Regions from separate parts of the Ferrimonas sp. YIN67 genome, predicted to be linked through region 3. Evidence: predicted binding sites of a transcription regulator. Region 3 holds the regulator's gene; each other region holds the start of a gene.
What was found. The regulator sigma-54, encoded in region 3, starts transcription at its own class of promoters, with help from an activator protein. The targets are predictions, from matches to a motif close to GTTGGCACGNNNNTNGNNT.
Positions count from the first base shown of each region.

Region 1: fliD (flagellar filament capping protein FliD) is a predicted target of sigma-54. The motif match lies at 1,639-1,657, and genes of this name have one in related genera.
Region 2: AC2D8U_RS18065 (LruC domain-containing protein) is a predicted target of sigma-54. The motif match lies at 1,192-1,210, and genes of this name have one in related genera.

Region 1 is NZ_JBXVVJ010000016.1:16,555-19,803, forward strand. It holds gene AC2D8U_RS20675 (motility associated factor glycosyltransferase family protein) at 1-705, shown strand, start outside; gene AC2D8U_RS20680 (hypothetical protein) at 702-959, shown strand; gene fliD (flagellar filament capping protein FliD) at 1,682-3,028, shown strand; gene fliS (flagellar export chaperone FliS) at 3,061-3,249, shown strand, end outside.
Region 2 is NZ_JBXVVJ010000010.1:30,877-34,125, reverse strand. It holds gene fabF (beta-ketoacyl-ACP synthase II) at 1-145, shown strand, start outside; gene AC2D8U_RS18070 (thiol:disulfide interchange protein DsbA/DsbL) at 230-844, opposite strand; gene AC2D8U_RS18065 (LruC domain-containing protein) at 1,245-3,249, shown strand, end outside.
Region 3 is NZ_JBXVVJ010000006.1:255,160-258,408, forward strand. It holds gene ptsN (PTS IIA-like nitrogen regulatory protein PtsN) at 1-55, opposite strand, end outside; gene hpf (ribosome hibernation promoting factor) at 55-342, opposite strand; gene AC2D8U_RS14330 (RNA polymerase factor sigma-54) at 367-1,836, opposite strand; gene lptB (LPS export ABC transporter ATP-binding protein) at 1,895-2,626, opposite strand; gene lptA (lipopolysaccharide transport periplasmic protein LptA) at 2,623-3,153, opposite strand; gene lptC (LPS export ABC transporter periplasmic protein LptC) at 3,140-3,249, opposite strand, start outside.

The DNA of each region.
Region 1 (3,249 bases), on a different contig from region 3:
GGCGATGTTCGAACTCTGTTTGCCAAGCAAGGAGAGGGTATACACAAAAAGGCGCTAGTGCTGGCAACAGGTCCTTCATTGGGAGAAGGAATAGAGCGGATCCGTGAACAACAAGACCAAGCGATACTGATCGCTGTTGATACCGCGGTTAAGCCACTCTTAGACGCAGGTATTAAGCCAGACTATGTGGTTACTGTTGATGCGAAGATCACTGCAGAGCACCTCCAGGTAGAACGTTTGGATAAGGTACCCCTTGTTTATTTCCCACATAGCAATAAAGAGGTGCTAAACCAATGGCGAGGGCCGCGATATGCTGCAATCAGATTGGGCAAAATGTATGATAAATGGGCAAGCAAAGCAAAGGTAGGGCGCCTTTACGGGGCTGGGAGTGTGACCCATACTGCCGTTGATTTGGCTGTAAGGATGGGGGTTTTTGAAATAGAGTTGCATGGCTGTGATTTCGCTTATCCTCGTGGACAGACCCACACAGGTTATGATGACGGAGAATTGGGTGCCAGTGCCAAAGGTGCACATCGTCGTGTACTAGGAACCAATGGCGAATGGTTAGCTACCGAGTCCAACATGGCAATGTACCTGCGAGAGCTAGAGGATTATATCGAATGGGCCAGTTCGGTCCGCTTTGTTAATGCGAGCATGATAGGTGCAGCAATAAAAGGAACCGATTGTTTGAAGGAGGTAGCATGAGCAACCCACATTTGATCAAAGAGATGAAGCGTGCTGCAAAAATGCTACGCCAAGGCGAGATTATGGATGGGCGGATCGCGATCGGTGAGCTGATGCCTCGGTTAGCGGACCAGTTTCCCAAACTGACAGGCCTCAAGCTGGAGCAAGCTCAAGTGGTCTTTCCTGCGATGTTGAAGTGCCAGTCGATCGGTGACTTTAACGGACTCGCCGATTACTTTGAATACGAACTGGTCGAGTTGTTTGGTCAACCCTGACCGGGGGCAGGGCCTCAAGTCGATTGATAAACGGGAAGCCACGGCTTTCCGTTTTTTGTTTCACAGGAATTTTTCAAGTTAATTGGTGAGTCCCGCTGCCCTTAATCCCGTTTGGGAAGGAAATGGGGCACTCGGAGCCAAGGTATGGTGCACGTCAAGCCACTGTCCCGCAGGGGTGATAGCCGCATTATATGCGTTATCTGCCGCAAGGCTGTCCCCCGGGCCAGCCTTGCGGCATCGACATGAAGCTGGCCTTTAGCCGTAGGTTAACGTGACGGCCAGTGAGCCAGTCACTCTGATCTGTCTCGACACTTGACCGAGTCGCTGCAGATTGCCCTCAGTTACCCCTGGGGCCTGTAAAGGGCCCCTTTAGAGGTGTCTGAGACCTCCGGTGGGAACCTCGAAACTCCGCCTTCAAATCCACTCGCTTGACGGTGCTCCATCCTTTTTTGGCCTTTTCACTACGGGGGTCGAGTTTTTTTCGTCCTGACAGGTATCGCGCCGCGTCCTCTAACGTCAATGCCCTTAAGTTCGCCTTCGCCGACGACGCCTTGGGAGTGTTAGAAATTCCTTGTTTTTCACCCGGAAGAAGCACTTCCTCCGGATGCAGGATGGCGGAAGTTAAGGGAGGAAATGTTTCCCTTTCCTATGCTAAGCCCTCATAAACCAAGGAAAAATTATTGGCATCATTCTTGCCTCGTTGTGGGCACTAAGGAGTATTTATGATCGGTTCCGGTATCAACCCCGCCCAGATGGCGGCCATGCTGATTCAGGCTGAACGTGCGCCCAAAGATCAGCTGTACAGCATTCAGATGAAGCAGTACGAGGCCCAGCTCAATGCCTATAAGGCGGTCGAGTCACGTCTCAACAGTTTCAGCAGTCGTATGGGCAACATTGCCGATGACGACTTCTCCAAGATGGGCGTGACCGTTTCGGATGAGAGCATCGCCAATATCACTGCCGGTGCCGGCGCGGCGTCCGGTGAGTACAGCTTTCATGTAAAGCAGTTGGCCCAGGCCCATCAGGTGGCGCTCTCCTCCAAGGATTTTGATCCGGCCAACCTGACTGGCGAATACACCATTTCGCTCGGTGGTGAGCCGATGACCATCGATATGAGTGGTATCGATTCGATGGAAGCGCTGCGCGACGCCATTAACGATTCTGCGGACAACCCTGGGGTGCAGGCCAGCCTGGTGCGTACCGATGGGGAAGTGCACCTGGTGCTGACCTCGGAGGAGACCGGTGCGGATAACGTGATTGAGCTCCAGCAGCCCAATGGCAGCGCTGTGGCGGTACAGGAGCTGTCCAAGGCCCAGGATGCCATTGTGCTGATGGGGGACACTAATCCGATCACCATTACCTCCTCGTCCAATGTATTGGAAAACGTGGTTGATGGCCTGACCATTGAGCTGAAGCAGACCACCGCGGCCAACGAACCCTTGCGCGTTACTGTGGGCCAGGACAAGGAGGGGATCACCGATTCCGTTCAGTCCTTCATCAAAGACTTTAACCGGATGATCGACGAGATCGCCCACTACACCTTCGGCAAGGAGGTGGAACTGGACGATAACGACAGCGGTGATGATGACGATGACGATGACGATGCGGGCTTTAAGCCACCAAGCGACCAAGATGTTGGCGTCCTCAACGGCGATCCGGCCCTGCGCGCCCTGTCCCAGAAGCTGCGCAGCGAGATGTACGGTACTTCGTCTGCTGGGCTGACACTGCACGATCTTGGGATCGAAGTCGGCCGCGACGGCAAGCTGAAGCTCGACAGCGGTAAGCTTGAAACCGCACTGGATACCCATGGTAGTGCCGTTCAGGATTTCTTCACCGAAGAGGGTGGCCTGTTTGAACGCCTGGATGGTGCGGTGTCCTCCCTGACCGAGGACAACGGCTATCTGAAAAGCCGTCAAACCTCCATGGACAGCAATATCCGTCGCGTCGAAGACAAGATGGCTCAGCATGACATGCGCATGGAGCAGGTCTACAACCGCTACCTGTCCCAATTCGTTCGCGTAGAACAGCTTACGCTGCAGATGCAGCAATCCAGTATGTTCTTCTATTAATTTACTTTTTTTGATGTTTTAACGAGAGACTCATGCTCACGGACAACAATGCATTTGATGCTTATAAACACACCAATGTGAACGCCCGCGCGGCGGCGGCGAACCAGCATGAGCTGGTGCGCATGCTGCTCAATGGCCTGCTTGAAGAGTTGGCCCGGGCGGAGGGACACCTCAACGCCAATCGCATGGAACAGAAGGGCAAGAGCATCGGTAAGTGCATC
Region 2 (3,249 bases), on a different contig from region 3:
GACCATCAACCTGGAGAACCCCAGCGAAGGGTGCGATCTGGACTTCAACACGGGCGGCGCCCGCAAGGTTGAACTGGATTACGCCCTTTGTAACTCCTTTGGCTTTGGTGGTACCAACGGCTCTTTGCTGTTTAAACGCAGCTAAGAGGCGTTGGGCAAAAAAACGGCACCCAGTAGGGTGCCGTTTTTGTTTTCTTCTCGCCCGGGGCCACAGGGATCGAGTTCCGGCTTACTCAGCTTGCCTGCCCATCGCCAGGTAGTTCAACAGGGCCGTCAGAGCCTCCTCTGAATCGATCTCTTCCAGGTTGACCCGGTAGCGGCCATTCACCATCAGTGCCGGTACGCCACGGATCTGGGCATCTTCTCTGAGCTGCTGTTGCTGGCTGAGGCTAGCCTGGATCTCGGGATGGCGAGAGAGTCTCTGGTACTGTTGAACCGGGAGATCTAGCCCTTTGATCAGCTCAAGGAGCTCAGTGGGCTCAGAGAAACTCATCCGCTTTTCATGGATGGCATCAAACAGGGCATGCTTGATCTGATCTGTTTGTTGGAGCTTGTCGGCTACGATGAGGGCAGTGGTGAGCTGCGGGCCCTGAGGGCCGATAAAGTCGACGTGGATCTGCTCGAATTGGACCCCTTGCTGCAATCCCGCCTTGATCGTTGGCAGGCCCTTTTCAAATTCGTAGCAGTGGCCGCAATAGAGCGAAAAGAACTGGGTCACTGTCGGCACTGCAGTGGGCTGGGCCCCCTCGATCACTGAATAATGGGTCCCTTCGGCGTAGTGGACTGGCCCCTGCTCACAGGCCATCAGCAAGCAGCTTAGGGTGATCAAAAAGAACGATTTCATTCTGTTAGCCGGTTTTGGATTCATTGAATCAAAGTTGGCACTGCTTTGACAAAATTGCCAATGGAACGGCTCGCCAAAATAGCTCTTCTTAAGTCGGCTCCATTTTCAAGGGCGCCTTTGGCGCAGCAGCTGCGTTGTGCTCTTAAGATCCGGGAGCGGTCCTAAAAGCCCGGCTCCCCAAGCCTGGGCACATTCACAGTTTGTCGGGTGGCGCACCATTCGGAGCGATGATTTAGCCGAGGTTCAATGCTGCGGAGTTGCCAAACGCCGGAATGATCAGGACTTTTGCATTTCGCAATAAGTTAGGAGGGCTCATAAAAAAATAGCTTTTAAACAAGGTCTTATAGTTTGGCGCAAAGTTTGCTTTAGGCAGAAACCTATTGCAGAGGAGAAGCCCTCTATGCGCCACTACGTCTTGTTGCTCAGCCTGCTGCCCGGAACGCTTTGGGCGTTACCTTTCGAAGAGTGCCCCACGGAAGCGTTTCTATTTCAGGATCCGACCACATTGGTCTACGGAGTGGATCTGGTTACGGGGTCGTCTGAGCTGTTGGCGCCCAGTACCGGGATCAGTGGGACGATCAATGCCGTCGGATTCAATGAAACCGACCGTTATATCTACGGATTTAGCAAAGTTCGCCTGGATGTGGTGCAGATTGGCAGTGATCTTCAGGCGACTCCCCAAGGGGTGAGCGGCCTACCTGCCGGGGTCCACTTCTTTGTTGGGGATGTTGCCGGGGACACCTACTGGATCTACAAAAAGAACCTCGGGCTCTTTGCCATTCCTCTGTCCGGAGCGGGGCGAATGCAGGCGACCCAGTTGCAGGGGGCCGATCAAAGCCTCAATCTCACCGACTTTGCCTTCCATCCTGGCGATGGCATGCTCTATGCGCTGGATAACAGCACGGGGATCCTGCACCGCATCGATATTGTTGACGGCAGTGCCACGGCGGTTGCCAATGCGGGGATCACGGGCACTTTTGGCGCTGGCTACTTTGAAAAGTCTGGGTATTTTTATGTGTCCCGTAATCAGGACGGGCAGATCTATCGTCTGGATCTGCGGGATCCCAACAATATCCCCGATGGGGCCACCTTGTTTGCCTACGGGCCGAGTTCGGGTCAAAACGATGGTGCCCGTTGTGCAAGCGCGCCAGTGGTCGCCAGCAATACGGACTTTGGCGACGCCCCGGACAGCTATGGTACGACCCTGGCCAATAATGGGGCACGGCATGCCTTGAGTGACTCGGGACCTCGTCTGGGCAGCCTGGTGGATGCGGACAATGACGGCTACTTGGCGCCCTTTAGCGATGACAGCACGCAGTCGGATGATGAAGACGGGGTAATGGTGATGACCTCGCTGCAAAGCGGTCAGGATGCGTTGCTGTTGATCACGGTATCCGGTCAGGGCGGCTACTTGCAGGGGTTCTTTGACTGGGATCGTGACGGGCAGTTTGCGCCAGAGGGAGAGCAGGCGTTGACCGACCGTTACCTGGATCCTGGCGAGCACCGGATATTGATCCGGGTGCCGGACGATGTGTCTCAAGGCAGCAGTTATGCACGCTTTCGGATCAGCTCAGTCACTGGGATCGGTCCCAATGGCGGTGCCGGGGATGGCGAGGTGGAAGATCATCCCATCGAGTTGTCCCAGATCCCCTTGACCTACAGCTACTACCCGTCTGCCAGCAGTTGGGCCACCTTGGCCTTTGAGGATCATTGGCCCCATCAGGCGGATTACGACATGAATGATCTGGTGATGGCGATCCGCACGACGGAAGTTCGCAGCAACGGCAGCCTGATCCGTATCGATCTCAGTGGGGTGTTGCTGGCAGCCGGTGCCGACTACCACAATGGTTTTGCCTGGCACCTTCCTGGCATGCCCAGGGCGTCGATCGACGCGGACAGGATCAAGTTAAGGATCAATGGAGTCGATTCCGTCGCGACCGGCTCGTTGGAGTCGGGACGCAGTGAGGCGATCGTTCGGATCTTTGACGATGCACATGGCTTGCTTGAGGCCCCTTGTCGGTACTACCGAACGCAGGCGGGGTGTGACGATGGGCTGCAATATCAGTTTGAACTGAGTCTGCCCGTAACTCAGGTGCCCGGCACTCTTCCTCCCATGCCCTATAACCCTTTCCTGTTTGCTTCAGAGAACACTTTCCGAAAGGGCTTTTCGCAGCCGCCGGGTCGCGGTCTGGAGATCCATCTGGCCGATCATCCTCCGACGGAAGGCGCGGATCTTGGGATCTTTGGTACCGAGCAGGATCGCAGCCAGCTCGGCGGTAGCACCTATCGAAACGATAATAATTTGCCTTGGGGGCTGTTGATCCCCCAGGGCTGGAGTTGGCCACAGGAGTTTGTCGATCTGCTCCAGGCTTATCCGGATTTTGCCCCCTATGTGGAGAGCGACG
Region 3 (3,249 bases):
GGCCGGGGGCAACGCAACGGGTGCGCTCCGGCGAGAGTAGTTCATTGATTTCCATTAGTGCCTGGAAATTTTCTCTTTATGTTTAATGACTTGACGATCCAGCTTGTCCACCAGGCCGTCGATGGCTGCGTACATGTTCTCATGCTCATGGGTGGCAAACACCTCTCCCCCGTTGAGATGCAGCTTGGCTTCGGCGATTTGCTGAAGCTTCTGGACATTGAGTATGACATGAACGTTGTTGATGTGATCGAAATGGCGTTGCAATCGCTCAAACTTTTCATGCACATAGTCTCGCAAGGCTTCGGTGACTTCGACGTGGTGCCCGGTAAGATTGATCTGCATAGGTTAACCTCCGTTGCGGTGTGCTTAGAGCACTTTGCGCTGGTTCGAGGGGGGGATGGAGAGGGCTTCCCGGTACTTGGCGATGGTACGCCGCGCAACCTGGATCCCCTGCTCCGCGAGAAGCTGTGCCATCTTGCTGTCGCTGAGAGGCTTCTTCGGGCTCTCGGCGGCCACCAGCTTTTTGATCAGGGCCCGGATAGCGGTGGAGGAGCATTCACCACCGCCGTCGGTACTGACATGGCTGGAGAAGAAATATTTCAGTTCGTAGATCCCACGCGGGGTATGCATGTACTTCTGGGTGGTCACCCGGCTGATGGTGGATTCGTGCATCTCCACTGCCTCGGCGACGTCGTTGAGCACCATGGGTTTCATCGCCTCATCACCATATTCAAGGAAGCCTTGCTGGTATTGGACGATGCAGTTGGCCACTTTCATCAGGGTCTCGTTGCGGCTCTCCAGGCTCTTGATAAACCATTTGGCATCCTGCAGGTGGCCGCGGACAAACTGGCTGTCACCATTGTTACGCGCTCCCTTGGACAGGGCGGCGTATTGCTCGTTGATGCGCAGTTTCGGCACGGAATCCGGATTGAGTTCGACAACCCAGCGGCCCTGCTTCTTGCTGACAGATACGTCCGGGATCACGTACTGGCTATCGCTGGGGGCGATGGCGCTGCCGGGACGGGGATTGAGCGATTGGATCAGTTCCATAGCGGCCCTTAACTCATCTTCTTTGAGTCTAGTGCGCCGCAGCAGGGTGCGAAAGTCCCGATTGGCAAGAAGATCCATATGTTCCTGAAGCAGGTTGATGGCCTCTGCTTTCCAGGGCGTCGTTTCATCGAACTGAGCGAGCTGGATCAGCAGGCAGTCCGTGAGATCCTGGGCGCAGCAGCCGACCGGATCGAACTGTTGGACCCGCTTGAGCACGGCCATGATTTCATCCAGCTCCAGATCTTCGGCGCCCTGGGCCTCGAGGATCTCTTCGGCACTGATGGTCAGGTAGCCGTGTTCGTCGATGGCGTCGATGGCCGTGGTCGCGATGGCCCGATCCCTGTCGGTCATCGGGGTCAGCTCCATCTGCCAGATCAGATGGCTTTGCAGATCGACGCTGGTTTCCCCCTGGTAGAAGCTGTCGTCATCGTCCCGGACGGGACCGGCCGGGCTGGCCGGTGCAGCGCTGTAGACATCGTCCCAGGTACTGTCCAGCGGCAGGTCGTCGGTCATCTCGGTCTGGCCCATGGCTTCGCCGGTCTCCATCTCGGAGGCTTCCGGTTTGCTGCTGTCGCCATTTTCGTCGGATGCGCTGACATCCTGATGGTTTTCCCCGGGTTCGGACTCAAACTCGTCGGTTTGCTCCAGCAGGGGGTTGGACTCCAGCGCTTCCTGGATCTCCTGTTGCAGATCCAGTGTCGACAGTTGCAACAGACGGATCGCCTGCTGCAACTGGGGTGTCATAGTGAGCTGTTGTCCCAGCTTTAGCTGAAGAGAGGTCTTCATTCAGTGCCCGATCCTTGTTGTACGACTCTGGGATCCCGGTATGGGCCAGCGGGATCCGTTAGAGTTTGAACTGATCGCCCAGATAAACGGAGCGTACCAGTTTGTTATTGAGGACGTCTTCCGGTGCGCCCTGAGCAATCATTTCACCATGACTGACGATATAAGCATATTCGCAAACGTCCAAAGTTTCCCTCACATTGTGGTCGGTGATCAAGACGCCCAGTCCACGCAGTTTCAGATGCTGGATAATTTTCTTAATGTCGATCACCGAGATGGGGTCGACCCCGGCGAAGGGTTCATCCAGCAAAATGAACTGGGGATCGGCCGCCAGGGCGCGAGCGATCTCCACTCGGCGACGTTCGCCGCCGGACAGGCTCATCCCCAGGCTGTCACGAATATGGGTGATGTTGAACTCCTCCAGCAACTGCTCCAGCTTCTCCAGGCGCTGAGCCTTGCTCAGGTCCTTGCGGGTCTGCAGCACCGCCATCAGGTTGTCGAAAACGCTGAGTTTGCGGAAGATGGAGGACTCCTGAGGCAGGTAGCCGATCCCCTTGCGGGCCCGAGAGTGCATCGGCAGCAGGGTGATCTCCTCATCATCGATGCTGATCCGCCCCTTGTCGTTTTGCACCAGGCCCACCACCATGTAGAAGGTGGTGGTTTTGCCGGCGCCGTTGGGTCCCAACAGGCCAACAATCTGGCCGGTTTTCACCTCCAGTCCGACGCTCTTTACCACCTGGCGGCCGTTGTAGCTCTTGGCCAGTTGTTCCGCTTTCAGTACGGATCCACTCATGGCTGCGGCTCCGCTTCGGTCTCTTCCACTGCTTCCTGTTCCTCGGGAGTCTGAGGCATAAAGATGGTGGTGATCTGTTCCTCTTTACTGCCTTGGGCCGTCAGCTGTTGCAGGCGCGCGTTGTAACTGATGGTTTCGCCCCGTACCAGGCTGCCCTCCTGACTCAATTGGGCATTGCCCGTCATGGTCAGCAGCTGGGTATTGATGTTGTAACGGATCTCGTTGGCTTGGGCCTTGGCCAGCAGGCCGTTATCCATCACCTGCTGATAGGTGGCCGGCTGACCCGTGGCGATCATGATTTGGCGGCTCTTGTCTTCGCTGGACTCAAGCACCAGCTTTTCCGCTTCGATGCGCAGGCTGCCCTGCTCGATCACCACGTTGTCACGATATTCCAGGGTGCGGTTGGTAAAGTCACCACTGGAGGTATCGGCAGTCACTTTGACCGGTTGCTGGAAGTCGGCTTCGCTGGCGAAGCCGTTTGGGGCCAGCACAAGCAGGCCCAGTAAGATTAATTTATTGCACTTCATAGGTAGCGCTTACCTTGCTCTTCAATTCAATCAGGTTTCGGTTCAGATCGGCCCACAGTCCGGTGCCGTTAAGGGTATAGGTTTCCCCCTCTCCGC